3 regions of the Lysinibacillus sp. NPDC096212 genome follow, and region 3 is predicted to be linked to each of the others. Evidence: riboswitches for the same ligand, from Rfam matches in the RefSeq annotation. Region 3 holds a riboswitch; each other region holds the start of a gene.
What was found. Region 3 has a riboswitch for cobalamin ahead of cobT (nicotinate-nucleotide--dimethylbenzimidazole phosphoribosyltransferase). Riboswitches for the same ligand answer to the same signal wherever they lie in the genome.

Region 1: another riboswitch for cobalamin. It lies ahead of ACIQ7T_RS10265 (hypothetical protein); the one in region 3 lies ahead of cobT (nicotinate-nucleotide--dimethylbenzimidazole phosphoribosyltransferase).
Region 2: another riboswitch for cobalamin. It lies ahead of ACIQ7T_RS16720 (ribonucleoside-diphosphate reductase subunit alpha); the one in region 3 lies ahead of cobT (nicotinate-nucleotide--dimethylbenzimidazole phosphoribosyltransferase).

What each region holds. Positions count from the first base shown of each region.
Region 1 covers NZ_JBIWFQ010000008.1:59,729-67,608, reverse strand. The annotation lists gene ACIQ7T_RS10280 (tyrosine-protein phosphatase) at 1-653, opposite strand, end outside; gene ACIQ7T_RS10275 (hypothetical protein) at 801-1,052, shown strand; gene ACIQ7T_RS10270 (ABC transporter substrate-binding protein) at 1,289-2,251, opposite strand; gene ACIQ7T_RS10265 (hypothetical protein) at 2,253-2,795, opposite strand; cobalamin riboswitch at 2,995-3,200, opposite strand; gene ACIQ7T_RS10260 (hypothetical protein) at 3,435-3,983, opposite strand; gene ACIQ7T_RS10255 (C40 family peptidase) at 4,556-5,770, opposite strand; gene ACIQ7T_RS10250 (ABC1 kinase family protein) at 6,227-7,880, opposite strand, start outside.
Region 2 covers NZ_JBIWFQ010000017.1:54,183-62,062, reverse strand. The annotation lists gene ACIQ7T_RS16755 (histidine phosphatase family protein) at 1-528, shown strand, start outside; gene ACIQ7T_RS16750 (bifunctional adenosylcobinamide kinase/adenosylcobinamide-phosphate guanylyltransferase) at 540-1,115, shown strand; gene cobS (adenosylcobinamide-GDP ribazoletransferase) at 1,106-1,915, shown strand; gene ACIQ7T_RS16740 (histidine phosphatase family protein) at 1,888-2,487, shown strand; gene ACIQ7T_RS16735 (bifunctional adenosylcobinamide kinase/adenosylcobinamide-phosphate guanylyltransferase) at 2,436-2,828, shown strand; gene ACIQ7T_RS16730 (ECF transporter S component) at 3,067-3,561, shown strand; gene ACIQ7T_RS16725 (hypothetical protein) at 3,558-4,241, shown strand; cobalamin riboswitch at 4,352-4,539, shown strand; gene ACIQ7T_RS16720 (ribonucleoside-diphosphate reductase subunit alpha) at 4,702-6,915, shown strand; gene ACIQ7T_RS16715 (ribonucleotide-diphosphate reductase subunit beta) at 6,928-7,880, shown strand, end outside.
Region 3 covers NZ_JBIWFQ010000001.1:35,213-43,092, reverse strand. The annotation lists gene ACIQ7T_RS00230 (YheC/YheD family protein) at 344-1,108, shown strand; cobalamin riboswitch at 1,377-1,553, shown strand; gene cobT (nicotinate-nucleotide--dimethylbenzimidazole phosphoribosyltransferase) at 1,668-2,723, shown strand; gene ACIQ7T_RS00220 (trimeric intracellular cation channel family protein) at 2,831-3,436, opposite strand; gene ACIQ7T_RS00215 (methionine gamma-lyase family protein) at 3,714-4,964, shown strand; gene ACIQ7T_RS00210 (MerR family transcriptional regulator) at 5,213-5,587, shown strand; gene glnA (type I glutamate--ammonia ligase) at 5,671-7,005, shown strand; gene ACIQ7T_RS00200 (hypothetical protein) at 7,152-7,556, opposite strand.

The DNA.
Region 1 (7,880 bases), on a different contig from region 3:
TGTAAATAGTCCTCACGGGCAGACATTAAGGCGTAAAATTGCTGTAATTCTCGATCGCTATAATCTTGCTGAATTGTCTGAGCCATTCGTTCTACTAAGGGACGTAGATGTACATTTGTATCTAAATAGTCCTCCATGATCGTTTCCTCAGGTACATCTAACGCCAGTAAAATAAGTGCGCTGCCAATACCTGTTCGATCCTTCCCAACCGCACAATGGTGAACAAGCCCTAAATTTTCAGGTTGTTGAATCGTTGCTATTAACTTTTTAAACGAGTCATTATTAAAAGGCATTTGTGCATAAAATTCTCGGAACATCTCTAGGCTTACAATCTTATAAAAATCTTTTCCACCAGTGTTTGTAGGCATCTCAAAAGCATGATTTCCCTTTGCTGGTATTTGAATATACTTGGCATACGGAAATACCGGATTAGGATTATTTTGAGCCTCATGGTTGTCTCGATAATCAAAAATTGTTTTCACACCTAGCGTTTTAAATAGCTCCTTATCTGTTTTCGTCATTTTACCAAGTGCTGCTGAACGATAAATCAAACCATTCTTAACAGTACGCCCATCTCTCGACTTATAACCACCCATATCACGAAAATTATAAACTGCTTCAAACGGAACAATCTTCATATCAAGCTGTTTCATTCACTGCACCTCTCTCTGTTAGCAAGCATGCTTACCTCTATATTATAGAACAATTCGATATAATACCAATTTTCGCACTAGGGAATGTCATACGCTACTTTGAACGCTGAGGGGGGGATTTCAGCGAATCTTTATTGAAGCGGGGAGATGGCCGTATTACCTGATCACTTTTTCATCAAAGCGGAGCAGTTATCCACTCTAACCGATCACTTTTTCATCAAAGCAGAGCAGTTATCCACTCTAACCGATCACTTTCTCTTCAAAGCAGAGCAGTTATCCACTCTACCTGATCACTTCTTCATCATAGCGGAGCAGTTATCCACTCCAACCGATCACTTCTGCTTCATAGCGGAGCAGTTATCCACTCCAACTGATCACTTCTTCATCAAAGCGGAGTAGTTATCCACTCTAACCGATCACTTCTGCTTCAAAGTGGATCAGTTATCCACTCCAACCGATCACTTTCTCTTCAAAGCGGATCAGTTATCCACTCCAACCGATCACTTTCTCTTCAAAGCGGATCAGTTATCCACTCCAACCGACACTTCTTCACCGAAGAGAAACGGGTTTTTACCCTGACATTTCACTATTATCCATCAAAAAAGCTGCCCTTGATAAAGGACAGCTCCAAAATACTATTTAAATAACTCAGGGTAAACTGCTTTTGCTATTAACTCAACAGCTTCGCCAATACGCGGACCCGGACGGTTTGAAATATCAGTGTCTATAGAATACACCGCTTTATTTTGAATGGCAGTGATTGAATTCCATCCATCACGAGAGAGGATTTCTGCCGTTGGGTTTTCCCCATAGTTTATGGTTGTTAAAATGACATCTGGATTTTTTGCAATAATATCTTCCTCAGATACCTTTGCCCAACTTTTGAGGTCAGCAAAAACGTTCTTAACATTTGCAGCATCTAAAATCTCTTGTTGGAATGTACCAGAACCAGGTGTATATATGTCTGGCTTCGGACTAATTTCTAAATAGATATTTTTTGGTTCTTTCACATCTTTAACTTTTGCTTGGACTTCTGCAATTTTACCTTTAATATCATCATTTAACTTGTCGCCTTTATCTTTGATTCCCATAACTGTTGCGATTTGTTGGATATCCCCGTACACATCATCAAATGTTTTAGCCGATTGAATGGCAAACACTTTAATACCTGCATCTTCGAGACCTTTTAAGGCATTTAAATTTTCTTCATCGCCTCCAGTTGTATAGGCAATAACGACATCTGGCTTTAACGCTAAAATACGCTCACTATTGAATTTTACAGAATCAGAAACACGTTCAATTTTTTGCGCTTCTTCCGGATACGTATCATATTCAGTTGCACCAACGATTTTATCCCCCACACCTAGAGCAAATAAAATTTCTGTATTACTTGGTTGCAATGAAACAATAGTTTTAGGTGCGGCAGCAAACTCTACTTCTACGCCACGGTCATCCTTAACTTTATAGCTAGTTTTCTCAACTTGTTGATCTTCCTTAGAAATAGTCTCTTTATTAATATCCTCTTTCGCGCCACAGCCAACTAAAACGAGTGCTAACATTAACACAGAAAGCCATTGTAGCTTAAACATTTTCTTCATTTCATTGATTCTCCTTTTTCTTTTTCATCGGGTATGACTTACTAATAAACGGTATTTCAGCAATACCAGCCTGCTGATTCATAAAGACAGCCATTACAAAAAAGACATTGGCTAGTAATCCTAAATAATCAAAGAGAATAGCAGGTACTTCCCGTTCTTCAGATACTTTGTGCAAAACGCGATATGATTTTTTCGCCTCACTACGGCATAAATGTAATGCAGTAGCAGCCTCTGTCCCTTGAGGTAATACAAAGTTTTGTATTTCATCCTTAACATGACTAACATAGAAATCATAGCGATTACTTAGCCAAGTCAAATTATCTTCAGTTACCGCCAATTTACCTCGTACTGAGCCATTTACATGGTAAGCCATTGGTAAAATGGCTAGTAAATCATCTACTACTACCTCTACCGTTTCCTTTTTTACCGCCACCAAAGCGACGCCAATATGTGTTGTAAGGCTATCTGTTCGAATTTCAAAATCTACCGTTGATGCCTTTTCACGCATAAATGGATAACAAGAATAACGTGCATCTTTTTTCAAATCTAAGTCCCCGCTTTCCTTCGTGAAAAATTCTTACTTTATTCACACCTTCTTAGGATTCCAGCAGGTGAAAGATAAGTGTACATAAAAAAACGTTGTTCCCACTCCTAAGGAAACAACGAAAATAACATAATAGTGTCGTATAGACACAACATAGCCTATGTAATTGCCGCATATTCTCCTAGCTTCCGAAGAGTTATCATACGTTCAAACAAAGGTCGGTCTCCTGGCTTGTACAGTTCACTACATTCAATCATGTTGTGAGTCATAAAAACCTTCCCATCAGATAATTCGACAGTGGTATATCTTTATGATTCCTGTACTTACAGTTGCGGAAACAGCTTCGGTTTTTCACCGAATTCCCGATTATGCTATAGTTTAGCACCCTTATTCTGCAAGAATTATTCACTTGTTTAGCAGTTTAACATAGATTAATAGGAAAAAATAGCTGTGGAATTAGAATAAACAAATACGATGGATAAAGATCATGCAGGTATCACCTTATGCACGCGGGTGTATTCGTTACCCCACGGGCATTTCACATGCTCGTGCAGGTATTTGTTATATTTCATAGATTGATGTTATAAAAGCTATCTCTCAACGAAAGCATGCGCAAAAAAAACAGCTATTTTACATCTTTTAACGGATGGCATTCTTATATTTCTTTTTGCATTTAACATCTTCTTCTTCTTCAATTAAACGTCGAGCAATCTCTAGTAGTTTTGGGTCATTCGTTGCATCGAATAGCTTTTTAAAAGATACAATAATATCATAGCGTATCAATGTCGGGTGCTTTTCGTCTAAGCATATTTGAAATCTTTTCGCCAAATATGACACGACTAAATCTCTTTGTACCTGCCCTGCTAAACCTATTCTCCAAATCGCCTGCAAAGTATGCCTCGAAGTTTCTGTTTTTTCATCATACGTTACTGCCCAAATCTTTAAGAAGTCCTCTAATACTCTTTCTTCGGGATCACTTTTTGCTGCCAATGCGCATAAAAATTGTGCAGCACTTGCACGTACATGTCCGTTTTTGTATGTAAGAGCTTGAACAAGTTGTTCCCAAACTGAATATGTCCAATCAACTGGTTCTTGCATAATTTTCATTAATTCTTCGTATGATTTGTATTGAATATCAAGGTCACGCTCTGTTAAATTACTAAAAAGTTGCAAAATCTCTTTTTCCATGATTCATCCCTACCTTTATTGTTTCAGAACGTAAAAATGGTAAACTTGTAAGTATTGTATTAATTTCTATCATTCGTTACTTTACTACTACGAAACTAAAGTCACAAACACTTTTAATTTCAAAGTAAGGTACCTAATTATTATATTTCAAAATTATCAGAAATGAGTATCATTATGCAAGGAAACATTTCTTTCGGCTATAAAAGACACATTTTACATGTTAGCTTTATAATCGGAATTAGCCTTCTATGAATCCAAGCGAAATACGCTATAACGATGGCAATCATTATATGGATAATTGATGCTATACCTTACATCGGCTCTATTTTCATTTTAGTAACTGGTAATATGGTAGTAAATATATCTACTTATGTAAATAAATTCATCCTAGATGTTATTTTACTCATTATTCATCGACTAGTCGAGCCTAAATTAATGGATCACTATATCAGGGATGATAGGTTTACTCGCAAAATCTTGAATACCGTCAAATATTAAAAAAGGTCATCTTTGTAATTTTTTTTACAAAGATGACCTTTTCGCTATTTAAATCGTCTATATAATAGTAGGGCTTATTGAATACGACCGAAGCCTACTAAATATTGATTCCACCAATCAAGTGATTCAATGACAACACCTTTATTTTGAGCATCGATCATCGTGTTATTTCCTAAGTAAATACCTACATGCGCTATGCCTGAACCATAGCTGAAGAATACTAGGTCACCTACACGTGCTTCACTTGCTGAAATACGTTGTGTTGCTAAATATTGTTGTGATGCTGTACGTGGTAAAGATACGCCTGCTTGTTTGTAAGACCATTGCACAAGACCTGAACAGTCAAATCCTGTTGATGGGTTACTGCCGCCCCAAACATAGCTACGGCCTAAGAATTGCTTTGCAGTTGAAATTGCATCACCTGAAGATGCAGTACCTGAACCAGAACCAACAACGACTTTTTGTAGTGATTTTTCATTGTTCGCTTTGCCACTATTGTTAGTGTTGCTAGTATTACTGTTACTGTTACTATTATTATTGTTACTAGTATTATTGTTAACGTCGTTATTTGTTGCTTGTACTACTGGAGTAGCTGCTTGAAGTGCACGTAAACGAGCTGCTTCTTCCTCTGCTGCTTTACGTTCTGCTTCTAAACGTTCTTCTTCTTGTTTCGTTGCAATTTGTGCCTTTAAAGCTAGAGATTTCGCTTCATTCTCAGCTTTTTTTACTTCCATTTCGCTTTCCTTTTGTTGAAGCTCTTGGAATTGTTTTTGAAGCTCTTTTTGTTTTTCATCTAATGTTGTTTTTTGTTTCTCTAAATTAGCCTTATCCGCTTCTTGTTGATCTACTAATTCTTGGTCAGCATCCATTAATGTTTTTACCGCTACGACACGGTCCATTAAATCTGCAAAGCTTTTCGATTCAAGAACAGCACTTAAATATATACCTACAGTGTTATCTTGAGCTTGGTATGCAGCCATACGTTCACTTAAAATTGTTGAACGTTGCTCAATACGTTTTTTAGTATCTACAATATTTGCATCAACTTCTTTAATATCTGCTTGTACTTTGTTAAATACTTTTACTTTTTCATCGATCTCTTTTTGTAAATTAGTTAATTCTTCTTGTAGCTTTTTAACCTCTGTATCTATTTTAGCTTTCTTATCAATCATTTGTTGAGATGTTTCTTCTGCGTGCACTACGGTTGGTTGAACTGTATTAAATAATAAGCCGCCAGCTAGTGCTAATGCTAGCACCATCGACTTACGCCATTTATTGCGTTTACCCACGTTATTCTTCCCCTTCACTAGTCAATTTCGCTCTTCGTATTTTAATGTAATCACTGGAACGATTTCTTTTATTTTCTCTTATATATTTATTAGCCTTTTAAAGTTTAGCATTATTAGCATAACTTTTATACTATTTCACGGCTTTTTAATCGTTTAGTAAAACTCGCAACATTCTTGTAATATTCACGTAAATTCTATTAAATTCTACAAAACTACATTTTATTCTACATAACAACGTTTTTAACTGCTTTACCATTAGACCCAATTTCTGTTTTGTAATGTTTTTGTAATATTTCTCGAGAACATTTACCCATTATGCCTCTGCATAATTGCGTCCAGAATCGGCTAAAAGAAGTTAAAATAAAAAAAGGTAAGGGAGCATTTCCCCTACCTCATCTTGTCGCAAATGTATTTCAATGAACAAAGATATTAATTTCCACTCCAAGTTGGCGCTTCCTATTGCCTCATAGAACGTAACGCTTGGATAGAAAGGCGTACCAAAAGTATGGCACATAAAAACAATCCCAAGTATGCAGCTGTATTTAAATAAACAGCGTATGCATCACGAATAAATTGCGAGATTGCTAAAAGTGCTACAGAAACAATGCCAAAGGTAATACCTACGAGAAGTAAGACGAAACGGGAAAACAAATTTGTAATAAAACGAGCATTATCCTCATCCGAAAAAACATCGTGATGTAAGATAATTTTTCCACTCTCTACCCGTTGAATGAGCTGGTTAACTCGTCTTGGCATTTTGCGCAATGCCGGAATAAGCATTGCTAATTCTTCTTGTAAACGTTCCTTCGTTGCCATCGGTTCTTTAAATGGCTTCAGGAAGGATGCTCGCATATATGCAGATGAAAAATCTTTTGCTTCCGTAAAAATATCAAAATTCGGGTCAATTACCCGTAAAGTCCCCTCTAATGTTACTAATGAACGCAGCGCTAAACCTACTGCTGGATAGAAAGCAAGACCAAAATCCCGAACAACCGTAAATAACGCATGTATTAATTCTTCTGTCGGAATTCGATCCACGTAAGAAATTTTCAAGAGAATTTGATCAATTGCTTGTTCTATCTTTGCACGATCTGCATGATCAGCGTTTTCAACCAATAATGTTACACCGTCAAATAAAGTATTTGAATCATTTAGATGAATCCCCATTAAAATTAGCTTTAAGCCCTCTTGTTGTGTAGCTCCCAAACGGCCAACAGCCCCAAAATCAAGGAGGATCGGTGTGCCATCCGTCTCATCAATCTGAATATTTCCTGGATGTGGATCTGCATGAAATATACCCGAAACAAGCATCTGTTCAATGAAGGAGTATAAAACAGTCCGTGCAAACTGCCTACGATTATTTCCTAATCGATTAAATTCAGCCGCAGCATTTGCAACGCTTTTCCCCCGTACATATTCCATGACAATAATATTTTCATTACAGTATTTTGTATAGATTTTAGGAATCTTCACCTTATAATCGCTTTTAGTAAGAGCATTCGTCACCTGCAATGTATTACGAGCCTCAATATCTAAATGAACTTCCTCGCGTAACCCATCGCCAAATCCTTTAGCAAGCTCTCGAAAACCAAGTGACTCAGCCCATGTAGATTTGTTTGAAAGCCAATTGGCAAATTCCTCTAAAATATCGAGATCGTCTCGCATGATTTCCTTCACGTCTGGACGTAGTAGCTTCACCACGACTTCATCAAAATTTTTCAATCGTGCCTTATGTACTTGTCCAATAGATGCTGCCGCAATAGGCTCCATTTGAAAGCTTACAAATATTTCATTCATAGGCTTCGGAAGTGAATCTTCTAAAATTTGTGATACCTGCTCTGACGATAAAGGCTTCACATTATGTTGTAGCTTCTCTAACTCGTCAATAAAAATAGGCGAAAACAGTTCCTTACGAGTAGAAAGTACCTGACCAAATTTAATAAATATCCCACCACATTGCTCCAAAGTTATCCTTAAAGCAACGGCAAGCTCCTTTTCATTTTCTCGTTGTCTTGCGTATTTAATCGTTTGAACAACACCATTTGTCACTGCTATTTTTAACACCTGACGCAAACGCTTTTGCTGCCGCCAGTAACTACGAAGGCGCAAT
Region 2 (7,880 bases), on a different contig from region 3:
TTATCGGAAAAGGGCATTTTACATGCAGAAAAACTTCGAGATCATTTGAAAAATATCTCCTTTACAGCGGCATATAGCAGTTCAAGTGGCCGTGCTAAGGAAACGATGCATATTCTTCTAGGTAATCGGCAGCTTCCAATCTATTATGAGGATAATTTACGGGAGATTTTTTTAGGAGATTGGCAAGGAAAAACAATCGAGGACATTATGACTACGCACTGCCTTGATTATGAATTATATACCGATTATCCTGGACAATTCGTCGCAACCCATACGGAAAGCTTTGGTACGGTAACAGAGCGAGCGATGTTTACGTTAAAGAAAATTGCAGAAAAATATCCCGAGAATAATGTTTTAATTGTGTCCCATGCTGTAACGATTAAATGTATCATTAATGCCATTTTAGGGCGAAGCATCAATCAGCTGTGGGCAGAACCATTTATTCATGGTACAAGTATCACGATTATTGAGAAAGTCGAGCAACAATGGCTCGTGAAAGATATCGGGAACATTCAACATTTACAATAGGAGGCGTAACTATGCCACTGATTTTCATTACAGGGGGAGTACGCAGTGGTAAATCCCACTTTGCTGAAAAAGCGGCTGTTTCTCACTATCAAACAGCGTTTAACCAAGCGCGACGACTTATTTATATTGCTTCTGGAGTAGCGTTGGACCATGAGATGGAGAAGCGAATAGTGCGTCATCAGGCAGATAGACGAGCACAAAATATTGAATGGCTGACGATAGAAGCACCTTATGACATTGCAAATACATTACGTAAACTGACTGATGGAGATGTTGTGTTATGGGACTGTGTTACGACATGGCTGACAAATGCTTTTTACGAGGGTTTTGACACGGGAACTCCCTGTGTGGAAAAACCTGGCTGTTTAGAACAAAAGCTTGATGTTTTAAAAAAGGCGGTAAAGACGTTACTTGAGAAAAGGGTGACGTTTTTTATCGTCTCAAACGAATTATTTGATGAGCCACCTTATTCTAGCGAGGAAGTAGAATTATATCGACAAATGCTTGGAAAATTACATCAATGGTTCGTTTCTATTGCGGATGAGGCATATGAAATAAATTATGGTGTCGTAAAGAAGTGGAAATAATAAATGAAGAAGGTGGCAAGACGATGAAAAATTTCTGGCATAGCATACAACTTGCGTTTCAATTTTTTACAGTTTTGCCAGTACATAAAGAAATTCCTTTAACGAAGGCAACGATTACCGGGATGTTCGCCTTTTTACCATGGATAGGGGCTCTTATGGGCACCGCAGTGGCGGCGGTGATCTATAGTTTAACAGAATGGACGGCAAGCAGTGAGGTTTTGCTTACTTTTGTGATTGTCGGATTATTTGCCTTATTTACAGGTGGTTTACATTTAGATGGTTTTATTGATATGGGAGATGCTTATTTTTCGTATCGAGATCGTGAGAAGCGGCTTGAAATTTTAGATGATCCACGTGTTGGCGCATTTGGAGTGCTGTCCGTGTTATTTCTAGTGCTTGGCAAATTTGTGATACTGCATGAGTTATTCGTGCAGCATAAGTTTGCACTATGGATGCCTGTGTTTATTCCGTTATTAACACGAGTAGGCATGAGCTTTTATTTTATGTCGCTCAAATGCTCAAAGGAAAAGGGGCTTGCCTACTTTTTTAAAACACATATTAAGCCGAGATCACTTATCTGCTTTATGCTTATCACATTAGTTGTGGCGTATAGTAGCTTGTTGTTTGTCATAGGTTTCTCCATTGTTCCATTAGTGTTGATGGCTGTATTAGCGATTGCCTTTTTAGTCTTTCGTCAATTTACAGTGCGCAACTTTGGTGGCGTTTCTGGAGATTTACTCGGTGCATCAATTGAAGGAATGGAGGTTGTATTATGGGTGACGTTGTTATTGTGCACTTAATGAGACATGCTCCAACAAAGGAAAATTTGGAGAAGCGTTATATCGGTTGGACAGATTCTTCATTAGCCGATGCATCTTTGCTGACTATAGTAGATTCAGATGCCACTAAGGTGTATGGTAGTGACTTGCTGCGCTGTAGGGAAACAGCAGCCCATTATTTTCCGAATGCAACATATGTGTCTGATAGGAGATTTCGAGAGTCGAACTTCGGTGAATTTGAAGGGCTCACATATGATGACTTAAAATCAGATAGTCGTTATTGTGCATGGTTAGATGATCCCGTACAGTCACCACCTCCAAAGGGGGAAGGCTTTGATGCCTTTTGTGCGCGTGTCATTGAAGGGTTCACGGCATTACCAAAAGACGAAGATGTTTATCATCTCGTTGTCCATGGTGGAGTTATTCGAGCGCTTCTTGTAGAATTTGCACCGACTGAGCAAACTTTTTGGTCGTATCAATCACCGCATGATAAAATATTTTCTTTAACGTTTACAAGAAAGGCTTGGGAGGAGGGAGCGCGATGCATGTCTTTATCGGAGGCGCCCATAGTGGAAAAACCGACTATGTCATGAACTTGTTCGAAGGTCAAAAAGTGGAGCTAGTAGATGGCAATCTACCTAATGACAGCCCAGCCTGTGATGTACTAGTTATTAAAAACATAGAGAAATGGCTCGTGACACAAGATCTTGAGGAGGATGAACCCCTTGTCAAAACCATTTTGACAAGACTAAAGACTCTTGAAGAAAATTGTGCGGTCTATATAATAGTGACCGATATGGGTCGTGGGGTTGTGCCAATGGAAAAACAGGCACGATTGTTGCGTGATACATGTGGGCGTTTGTACCAGGCATTATTCGCTGAAGCTGAACAAGTCGTACGCATTTGGTACGGTATAGGCGAACAAATCAAATGATATAGTTTTAAAAAAATTTTATTAGGCTTTTCATTTTGGGGATAAGATTTCCAAGGACGTATGCTTTGTAAATAAGTTGATTGGAGTGGAGGTTGGGCGACTCCTTGGGGATTAGCGTCACAGATGAGACCCTGCAGCGCAGCGAAGCGGCTCATCGGACGCCCCCAGGAAAGCGCCCAACCGGAACGGAAATCAACCCCACGCTATTATAAAAAATTTAAAGAAAAGAGGAAATGGGATGGATCGACAAAGATTGATGAAATTGACGCTCACTGCCATGGTTGCGGCAATTTGTGCAGTGGGTGCAGTCATTAAAATTCCAACATTTATTTCAACTGCAGCGCTTGACTCTGCACCTGCATTGTTGAGCGTTGTCTTTTTATCTCCAGTATTAGCTGGGGTTTCGGGAGTCATTGGGCATTTTATCTCAGCCTTAACTACTGGCTTCCCTCTAGGGCCACTACATATTATTATCGCAGTAGAAATGTTTATTGTTGTATGGGTCTTTGGGGTCATGCATAAAAAAGGAATGCATTTCTGGAAATGGCCCGTGGCACTTATTTTAAATGGTGTTGTGGCACCTTTACCATTTTACTTTATCATTAGTCCGGCATTTTACTGGGCGTCACTGACTAGTCTTCCATTGGCAACACTCGTAAATCTGGTGATCGTTGCAATTGTGATGCCAATTCTGTCAAAGGTGTTTGTGCGTAAGGAAGGTCGAGTACATTGAGAAATGCAATAAAAATAGGTGAGCTGTTTGCTACAACAGATAATGCCGCAGCCATTGGCGAAAAACCACAAGATGTTGTGTCTGCTCCAGACAAACTAACGGCATACTTCACGGCGCGTGTTACTTTTTTAGAGCAGCTTGCTGCAAATGCTTTACCAAACCATATTTTACTCGCTAATTTTTCAGGAGATGCTGCATGGTCTCGTTATGTTGCAGGCATTCAGCAGGTTTTTGATGAGGCGGGGCTTAATTGTCCACCGATAGACGGTAGTACAGAGTCCAATATGCCGACTCTACAATCAGGATTATCTATAACGATGCTAGGTGAACAGCAAAAACACACAGCAACTAAGTATGAACAGCTTAGTTGGTACACCTATGGATTACCGCTTGTAGGCAATGAAATCCTTGCTCAGCCTGAAGATGTCGCACAGCTCCAACCTATTTTTCAGGCGTGGAAAGAGGGGATTGTGCAGCAAGTATGGCCAGTTGGATCAAAAGGTCTACAAGCAGAATTTACCCGCCTTTTTAGCGAGCAACAGGTCAAAAGTTCGTTAGATGTTGAGAAATCGGCTGGTCCATGTGCAGTAGTTTTGCTAGGAATACAGCCTGAAAAAGAGCAGCTAGCACAAAAAAAATTTCCTAGAAATTTTGAAAAACTACGTAAAACTGCATTGTAATTGGGCTTGCTTCGAGAAAATGTAGCACTTTATAACTTGCAAGGGGCAAATCGCCTATTGCAACAATAAACACAATATGTTAGATTTGTTTAGGAGTTAAAACACAATATATAGTATTTTGGACGAACGGTACCAATATGGTTTAAAAGGGAATTCGGAAAAAGAGTCATCTTAGGCCGAAGCTGTCCCCGCAACTGTAAGTGCTGACAAATGATGAGTAGGCCACTGTGAAGAACGGGAAGGTGATCATTTGGAGGAAGCATGAGCCAGGAGACCTGCCGATATGTTCAAGACAGCAACACATTCTTCGGGGATTGAGAAGTGGAGGCGAGAGATTTGTTCACTTCTTTGTGCGCTTATCCTTCATTTCCATTTCCGATTTTACTGCGATCACGTAACCGATAGATGTTGCGTGATCGCTTTTTGTGTTGCTGGAGAAGGAAAGGGAGAGAATGTGTACATGACAATTCAAATCGAACAGCAAATGACTAAGCTCAAGAAAAGTTACACGGAGGATGAACTCGAAAGTTTTGTGAGGTTATCGGATCGATGGCTACGAAAAAACGACAATGCCACATTTGAAGCATGGGCAGATGCGATGATTTTACAAACGCTTAGCCTCATTGATGAAGAGGAGCCATACTGGACATTTGTCGCAGCTCAAATTTATTTAGAAAAATTATATGACCAATTTGCGATGCGTCGTGGTGTCTCAGTGAAAGATGTTTATAAGGTTTTCCCAGAACATTTAGCACACTATACAGAAGTTGGTTTGTATCATGAAAGTTTAACAACAAAGTATAGTGAGCAGGAGCTTCAGGAACTCGCTTCTTATTTAGAATCAAGTCGAGATGAGTTGTTTACGTATATAGGTTTAAAAACATTAATGGACCGCTATGTAGTCCGTGATTACACGAAAACACCGGTGGAATTACCGCAGGAACGATGGATGGTCATTGCGATGACTCTGATGCAGGATGAAACAGAAAATCGTTTAGAAAAAGTACGTGAATCTTACTGGGCAATGAGTAATTTATATATGACTGTTGCCACACCAACATTATCAAATGCAGGTAAAACACATGGACAGCTATCAAGTTGCTTTATCGATACAGTAGATGATAGTTTACAAAGCATTTATGACACGAATACAGATGTCGCAACATTATCGAAGTACGGCGGTGGTATTGGTGTTTATATGGGTAAAATTCGTAGCCGAGGCTCATCTATTAAAGGCTTTAAAGGTGCATCAAGTGGTGTTTTACCATGGATTAAACAACTTAATAATACGGCGGTTTCAGTCGATCAGCTTGGTCAACGACAAGGCGCTATTGCTGTCTATTTAGATGTTTGGCATAAAGACGTCTTTACGTTTTTAGATTTACGCTTAAACAATGGGGATGAGCGTTTGCGTGCTCATGATATTTTCACAGGGCTATGCTTACCGGATTTATTTATGGAAACGGTAGAAGAGCGCGGGGAATGGCATTTATTTGACCCACATGAAGTGCGAGAAGTTATGGGCTTTTCACTAGAGGATTTCTATGATGAGAAAAAGGGTGACGGCTCTTTCCGTACTAAATATGAGGAATGTATCGCCAATCCATTGTTAAGTCGTGAAGTTGTACCAGCCATTGATATTATGAAGCGTATTATGCGCTCTCAGCTTGAAACAGGCGTGCCGTTTATGTTCTATCGAGATGAAGTCAATCGCATGAATCCGAATAAGCATGAAGGGATGGTTTACAGCTCGAACCTGTGTACAGAAATATTCCAAAATATGTCAGCTACTGAATTTGAGTCTATTACCCTTGAAGATGATGTCATCGTAACACGTCGCAAGCCTGGAGATTTCGTTGTATGTAACTTATCGTCTATCAATTTAGGTAGAGCAGTACCGGCTGGTGTTCTAGAACGATTAATCCCAGTTCAAGTACGTATGTTAGATAACGTTATTGCTTTAAATACAATTCCAGTAAAACAAGCAGAACGTACGAACCTACGCTACCGTGGTATTGGACTTGGAACGTTTGGCTGGCACCATTTATTAGCTTTGAAAGAAATTCAATGGGAGTCTGAGGAAGCTGTAGAGTTTGCGGACAAGCTATATGAAGAAATTGCATATTTAACGATTCGTGCTTCTAACGATTTGGCATGTGAAAAAGGAGCTTACCCATTATTTGAAGGCTCAGATTGGCATACGGGTGCGTATTTTGACAAACGTGGCTATGACAGTCATAAATGGAATGCATTACGCGCCGCGGTTGCTGAGAAAGGTATGCGTAACGGCTATGTAATGGCAGTTGCACCGAACTCATCAACATCTATTTTAGCAGGCAGTACGGCTACGATTGATCCGATCTTCCAAAAGAGTTATTCAGAAGAGAAGAAGGATTACAAAATTCCAGTAACAGTACCTGATCTATCACCTGTGACAACTTGGTATTATAAATCTGCTTATTTCATCGATCAAAATTGGACAATCAAGCAAAATGCTGCACGAGCACGTCATATCGACCAAGGCATTTCACTTAATTTATACGTTCAAAATACGATTAAGGCGAAAGATTTACTAGCATTGCATATGAATGCTTGGGCGAGCGGTGTAAAAACGACTTATTATGTGCGCTCAACATCTGTAGAATTGCTAGAATGTGAGTCTTGCGCGAGCTAGGAGGAAATAACAATGACAACTATTACAAAACGACAAATTATGGATAAAGATGCACCGAACCGTTCAACAGGAATTGTCAACGGACGTTCTTCTAACATTTTGAACTGGGATGATGTGCGTTTTAGCTGGGCATATCCTAAGTATAAAAAAATGCTAGGGAACTTCTGGACACCGTTTGAAATTAATATGAGCAATGATGTCAAACAGTTTCCACAGCTATCAGCAGATGAACAGGAATCCTTTTTAAAAATCATTGGCTTGCTAGCACTATTAGATAGTGTACAAACCGATTTTGCGGGGAAAGTAGCGGATTATTTAACAGATTCAAGTTTAAATGCACTAATGATTATTTTAGCGCAACAAGAGGTAATCCATAATCACTCTTATTCCTACGTGCTATCAAGTATTGTCAACAAAGACGAGCAGGATCGTACATTTGATTTTTGGCGTACAGAGCCAGTGCTAGAGCGACGTAATGATTTCGTTATTAAGGGCTACCAAGCATTTTCCGAGGAGCCATCTGTTGAAAATATGCTAGAAGCGATTGTTTATGATGTGATTTTAGAAGGTTTATTCTTCTATTCTGGCTTTGCGTTCTTCTATCATTTAGCACGCAATCAAAAAATGGTGGCCTCGTCAACGATGATTAATTATATTAATCGCGATGAACAGCTACATGTCGATTTATTTGTGAAAATTTATCAGGAGCTATTAGAGGAATATCCTGAATACGATACACCTGAACGAGCAGCTCGTGTACAGGAAATCTTCCGTGAAGCCGTTCAACTAGAAATCGATTGGGCCAATGAAGTGATTGGCGATAAAATTGCTGGCCTCGATGTGGAAGATGTGCATGATTATGTACATTTCTATGCTAATGTACGCTGTAATCAGCTTGGCGTAGAGCGTCCATTTGAAGGCTATCGCAAAAATCCATTAAAGTGGGTTAAAGCGTATGAGGATGT
Region 3 (7,880 bases):
TTTTAAAAAAATTCGTCCTTTTTTTCAATATCTCCCATCTCCCCATACTCGACATGTCTATATGACTAAAAGTAAAGATTAGCAGGGCAAATATATTAGAAGCTAATGATTTTGAAATCAATAAAATGGATGCATTGAGAACAATCATAATGCTACTTTTCTAGTGTAGAAAATTTATTATGACTCTAACAGAAAAATAGGAGATATTAGTCGCGTTACCAAGTCTCGCTCACCCATGCAAGATAAATCTATTTACATACAATACAGTAACCTCCATAAGTGGGGAGGACTACACTATTAATACAAAAGAAATAAAAATATCTAACTAAATGAGGTGAGTTTATTGAAAAATGGACTTGGAAAATGGGAACAATTCTTACTTTTAAAACAAAATCCTTTAACAACTGACTGCATTCCAGAAACAACACTTTACAGTCTAGAAAATCTAATCTATTTATTAAATAGGTATGAGTATGTTTATGTGAAACATAATAGCGCTGGACAAGGAAGAGCAATTTATAAAGTCTGCAAAAGAAAAGATGGACACTATTGTTTTAACGGATTTACCATGCAAGGTGAAGAAATAAGTAAATGTGTGGCAGCAATTGAGGATTTCCACCAAGTTCTACATCCATATGAGAAACACGGTAGATTAAGCGGAATTTATATTATACAGGAGGGGGTTAAAAGTCTAACCCCTGATGGGGATTCAATATCCATTCGTGTTCATGTTCAAAATCTAAAGGGAAAATGGATAATTGGTGGAATTTACGGAAGGCTTGCAACTGAGGATCATGGGATTGTCAATTCAAATCGGGGTTCTCAAGCAATATCGATTGAAGAATTATTATCAGGTTATTTGATGATGGATAATACAAAGAAAGATCAAACAATAGACTCTCTAAAAGAAGATTCAATTTTAGCATCTGAAGTAATAGCATCCCACTTTCCTTGTAGAGAATATGGCATTGATTTTGGAATAAATCTTGAAGGAAAACCTATATTATTTGAAGTAAATACAACGCCAAGCATACGTAGTTTTGCCAAAGTTGATAGGGCGATCTGGAAGAATATTGTTGAGATTAGGAAAATGCAAAATGAAGGCTAAGTTTGAAATGTAGTTATTTTTCATGTTAGTCATCAGCATATTTCTATTCAATAGACTTACATCAAAAAATTACTTTCCCTACTATAATTTTAGGAAAGAAGAAACTTAATTGCATCCGTTACTTGTGAACGATTAGGGATTTACCTAGAAAAAATGGATTATGGTTGGGTAGGCGCGATATGAATCAATTTTCGAAGGAATGCCTGGAACAATTTTCCGTTTAATCAAATATATTGACACAAAAACCACTTTGACGTAGATTTAAACTAATTGCATAAAAGCATTAGGTGCCCATTGCGGGAGAATAGGGAATAAAGTGAAAAGCTTTAGCGGTCCCACCACTGTAAAAGGGAGTTTCATAGAGAATGCCACTAGCGTCTTGCTGGGAAGGTTCTATGAAATGTTGAAATTGAGCCAGGAGACCTGCCTATCTGCTTCGGTTATATAGACGATGGAAAAGTCTGTAGTTTATTTGTTATGGAATAAACTACAGGCTTTTTATTTTTTTCTCTAAATCATTCTTCGAGTAACAAGGGCAAAAAAGAAAGGGGAAATTTTCATGCAATTATTACAACAGACGATTCAAAACATTCAAAGTGCTGACCACAAAATGATGGAGAAGGCAAGGGAACGCATAGATGCACTTTGCAAGCCTCCTGGAAGCTTGGGGAAACTGGAGGCTCTTGCTGTACAACTATCTGGAATTACAGGAGACCTATTTCCTGCGATTGATAAAAAGGCGATAATTGTCTGTGCAGCAGACCATGGTGTTTGTGATGAAGGGGTAACACCTAATCCACAAAATGTGACGGTCTTTCAAACATTAAATTTTCCTAGAGGAGGAACAGGTGTCTGTGCTATCGCAAAAATCACAGATGCAAAAATTGTTACAGTAGACGTTGGTGTAAAAGAGGATATTCCACATGATGCTGGTGTTATCATGAAAAAAATTAAATATGGCACGGACAATATGGCAAAAGGTCCTGCTATGTCAAGGGAAGAAGCCATTCAATCCATTGAAGTAGGAATTGAGGTAGCAACGGAAGAAATTAAAAAAGGAATCAATGTACTCGGGACAGGCGAAATGGGGATCGGTAATACGACTCCAAGTGCTGCAATATTATCGGTTCTTCACGAATGTCATCCAAATGAAGTGACAGGCTTTGGTGCAGGAGTAGGACCAGGGGGGATAGCACATAAAGTAGAAGTCATTCACAATGCTATTGCATTAAATAAACCAAATCGCGATGATGCTATTGATATTCTTGCAAAGGTCGGTGGATTAGAAATAGGCGCTATGGCTGGAGTAATACTTGCCGCAGCTGCACATCGTAAACCAGTTGTTATTGATGGCTTTATTTCTACTATTGCTTCACTTATTGCATACGAACTCGAACCAAACGTAAAAGACTATATCATTCCATCTCATGCCTCTGAAGAACCAGGTGCAAAAATTGCTGCTGAAATGCTCGGAGTTGAACCGATGTTGCAGATGAATATGCGATTGGGTGAGGGCTCTGGTGCAGCTTTAGCCTTTCCTATTTTAGACGCAGCATGCTCTATGATGAAAAATATGGCTACTTTAGAAGAAGCTATGTTGCTGTTGAAAGATTAACTTTAGTCGCTGCTGAGGATGTACGGAGTTTGTGATAAATAAGGAATTTATAAATTCAAAAAAGCCCAAATCTGATATTTGGGCTTTTTAATTATGCAACAGTATAACTATGCTCGATTCAACCTCCGTAACGGTAAACGCCATTTCTTCATGTATGAAAGTATTCTTAGTACTGTGATCACTCCAAATAATACATATAAAAAGATATCCCCTGAAAATAGTTGAAGTCCGATGATAAGCCCGGCTAGCGCTGCCCAAACACCATAGATTTCATCACGAAGAACTAACGGTTTACGTCTAGCTAATAAATCGCGAACAATTCCACCACCTGACCCTGTTAAGACAGCAGCTACAATAACGGCACTAATAGGCATGTCGAGCTTCACAGCATAAAGGGCACCTTGAATCGCAAATGCCGATAATCCGATAGCATCAGTGAAATTGCCCCAGCGATGCCAATGCTGAATGAGACGATGTGGAAATAAGAAAAAAATTGTGATGGCTGCAATGGCGATTTGAAACATCATATCTTGACCCCACAATGTTGTTACAGGTAAACCTATGAGTAGATTTCGTATAGCTCCACCGCCGAAAGCAGTTACGATACCGAGTATATAGACACCGAATAAATCGTATTCTTCCTCCATTGCAATTATTGCCCCGGAAATTGCGAAGGCAATTGTTCCAATGATACTAAAAACCTCCCAAGCCAACCCTTTCACCCCTTATGTGAATAAATCATTTCATGTTGTTGTAGATTAGTTACTAGAAAATATTAAAGTTACCTTTTTTTGTATCTAGAAGTTTTTGCAAAGAAAAGCATCGACTTTTGATTCGGAATTATCAGATATCAAATACCTTATTATAACAGAATTAAATAGATTTAGTTGGTCATTTAACTTAGTGCCTAATGAAATTAGCAAGCTTTGCAGGCAAGCTCACAAATTGATAAGATAAGATTTGAACAAATGTGAAATGGAGAAGAACATAATGACTTTTACAACCAATTTATCAGAAGAAACACTAGCATTAGCTGCTAAAATAGAAGAAAAGGTACGCCCTTTTCATGCAAAGGTAGAAGACATGGCATTCTTCAATCAACAAAAAGTGCTTGCTGCGTTCCGAAAGCATCAAGTTAGTGATTATCATCTGCACCCGTCTAATGGTTATGGCTATGATGATGAGGGGCGTGACAATCTAGAACGAGTTTATGCAGAGGTCTTTGGAGCGGAGGCTGCCATTGTACGTCCGCAAATTATTTCTGGTACACATGCAATTACACTTAGCTTATTCGGAGTACTACGTCCAGGTGATGAATTACTTTATATTTCGGGTCAGCCGTATGATACATTGCAATCAATAGTTGATGGTGGCGATAAGGATACTGGCTCGTTAAAAGATTATAAAATCGGTTATAGCCATGTGGATTTAATCGATAATCAAGAGATCGATTGGGAAGGTGTTGCAGCTGCAATTACAGCAAACACAAAAATGATTGCTATCCAACGTTCGAAAGGCTATGCAACACGCCCATCCTTTACCATTTCGCAAATTACAGAAATGTGTGCAAAAATCCGTGAATTAGCACCAAATGCGGTTATTTTCGTTGATAATTGCTACGGTGAATTTGTTGAGGCACAGGAACCGACCGAGGTTGGGGCTGATTTAATAGCAGGCTCGCTCATTAAAAATCCTGGCGGAGGCTTAGCGAAAATTGGTGGTTACATTGCGGGGCGTGCAGATTTAGTAGAAAAATGTGCTTATCGAATGACATCACCAGGTATTGGTGCTGAAGCAGGAGCAACATTAAATACGCTTGGTGACTTCTATCAAGGATTTTTCCTTGCACCACATGTAGTATCTCAAGCATTAAAAGGTGCCATTTTCACAGCTGCTATGCTAGGGGAAATTGGCATGAATACATCACCAAGCTATGATGCTAATCGTACAGATTTAATTCAATCGGTTTCTTTCCAAACCGCGGAACAAATGATTGCTTTTTGCCGTGAAATTCAAGCGAACTCACCAATTAATGCGCATTATGCACCAGAACCGGCGTATATGCCTGGCTATGAGGATGATGTCATCATGGCAGCTGGAACATTCATTCAAGGTTCAAGTATTGAGCTGACAGCAGACGGTCCTATTCGTCCGCCATTTACAGCATTTATTCAAGGTGGGTTAACATACGAGCACGTAAAATTTGCAATTTGTAGTGCTGTTCAAAAAATCCAAAAATAGGTAACGAAAAACTATTCAAAACTTCCATTTTGAATAGTTTTTTTATTGATGGACGAAAAGTTGAAGGTGACCTTTGTTAAAACGTATATTAGCAGAAATCACTCCTACGTTAGGATCATAAACTTAGTTTTTTACAATTTTTCGTCAGTTCAAAAAAATTATTTTATCTCATGTTAGGAAACCTTACATGAGTGGTTGACAGTGTAAATTTTTCGTTATATTATTAGCAGGTATTGGAGGGGACTTAAATGAGTCGTGAAATTAGACGAACTATGCCGTTATTATCTATGAATATCGTAATGCAATTGACAGAGCTTTCGGCACGTCAGATTCGTTATTATGAAGAACACCATTTAATTGAGCCGCACCGAACAGAAGGCAACCGTCGAATGTTTTCATTAAATGACGTCGATACACTGCTGGAAATTAAAGATTATTTGGATCAGGGTATGAACATGGCGAAAATTAAAAAGCTGTTCGCTAAAAAGAATGAACCTGTTTCAACAGATGAACGTGATTTAAGTGACTCAGAATTACGTCACATCATGCGTGAAGAAGTGCGTCAAGCGCAGCGCATGCAAAAATCATCCATCCGACGTGGGGATTTATCTCGATTCTATTAATAAAAAGCAACATCATTCATTTCTTTATTAATAGAGTAGGGTAATAATAAAAAGCTAGACAATTTATAGGAGTGTGGAAAACTGTGGGTAAATACACTAAAGAGGACATTAAACGTCTAATCGAAGAAAAAAACGTAAGCTTTATACGTCTACAATTTACAGATATTCTTGGCACAATCAAAAACGTTGAGATTCCTGTAAGCCAACTAGACAAAGCACTAGAAAACAAAATGATGTTTGATGGCTCATCCATTGAAGGCTTCGTACGTATCGAAGAATCAGATATGTATTTATATCCTGATCTAGATTCTTTCGTAGTGTTCCCTTGGACTTCTGAAAAAGGGAAAGTAGCACGTTTCATCTGTGATGTATACACTGCTAAAGGCGAGCCATTTGCTGGTGACCCACGAAACAACTTAAAACGTATCCTTAAGAAAATGGAAGATATGGGATTCTCAAGCTTCAATTTAGGACCTGAGCCAGAATTCTTCTTATTTAAATTAGATGCAAAAGGTGAACCGACATTAGAAGTGAACGACCACGGTGGTTACTTCGACTTAGCACCAACTGATCTTGGCGAAAACTGCCGTCGTGATATCGTATTAGAGCTAGAAGAAATGGGCTTTGAAATTGAAGCGTCTCACCATGAGGTAGCTCCTGGACAACATGAAATCGACTTCAAATATGCAAACGCAATCACAGCTTGTGACAATATTCAAACGTTCAAATTAGTTGTTAAAACAATTGCACGTAAACACGGTCTACATGCTACATTCATGCCGAAGCCATTATTCGGTGAAGCGGGTTCTGGTATGCACTTTAATGTTTCGTTATTTAAAGGTAAAGAGAATGCATTCTACGATGAATCTACTGAATTAGGCCTTTCTGAAACAGCAATGCAATTCATGGCAGGTGTGCTTGGCCACGTTCAAGGCTTCACAGCTGTGACAAATCCAACAGTTAACTCTTATAAACGTCTTGTACCAGGTTATGAAGCGCCATGTTATGTAGCATGGTCAGCTCAAAACCGTTCACCACTTATCCGTATCCCATCAGCACGTGGTCTTTCAACTCGTGTAGAAGTACGCTCTGTGGACCCATCTGCTAATCCGTATTTAGCGATGGCTGTTATTTTAGAAGCTGGTCTTGAAGGGATCCGTCGAAACTTAACACCACCAGCTGCTATTAATCGAAACATCTACGTGATGTCTGATGAAGAGCGTAAAGCGAATGGTATCGCAAACTTACCACCAGCACTTGATGATGCTTTAGCATTACTTGCTAAAGATGAAGTAGCTCAAGCAGCTTTAGGTGAGCATATTTATGCAAACTTTAAAGAAGCAAAAGAAATCGAGTTTGACATGTATCGTACAACAGTACACCAATGGGAACGCGATCAATATTTAAAAATGTACTAAAAATATTAACCGAGTGCCTAGTATAGGTGCTCGGTTTTTCTTATGAAATTAAGAGATCGATAGTAAAGATAGAAATAGGTATTTTCATAGGAGTATGCTATAAAAAAATGAAGCGATGAGGTATTACTAACCTCATCGCATATTTTTTAATAGCCCATATGATGATGACCCATATGATGATCCATAGGATGGCACATATGATGACCCATATGATGATGGCCCATGTGATGGTGCCCCATATGATGATGTCCCATATGATGATGTGGCATATGGCAAGGCTCAGGTGGCATCTCGCAAAGTGTGTGTGTTTCGCAACATTCTTCCACTACACATTCAGTGCAAGGGAAATGATATTGATGATCAATTATATGTTTGTTAACTGTTGTAATATGTGCTGGTTGTACATGAGGTACGACCGTATGGATGTAATTAGTGCGTACATATTCCTCTGGTGGACAACAATGTGGTTGTTCAAATTGAGTTGGGCAATGCTGCGGTGGACAACAATGTGGACCTGCGTGATGATGATGATGATGCATACGTCTATGCATGGTAAAACCTCCTGTTTTGATAAGTTGTGGTTCATAATTAACATATGAGATGAAAGACGGTATGGTCTATTTGTATGCCTATTAAGGGCTAGTTAAATCTCTTAGGCAATCAAAATAGGTATGATTAATGGAGAGTTTCACCAAGCTTTAACTTCTCTCAGCGGATGTTTGGACACCTGCTGAGAGAAGTTAAAGCCTCCGGATGCAATTATGCAAGGCTTAATTGATCTTTGTCGAAAGATAATGATACTAAGAAGAAGTGTGGATAATTAAAAGAGAATTATAACAATAACAAATTTTTATGGATTGAATAAAAATGCATTT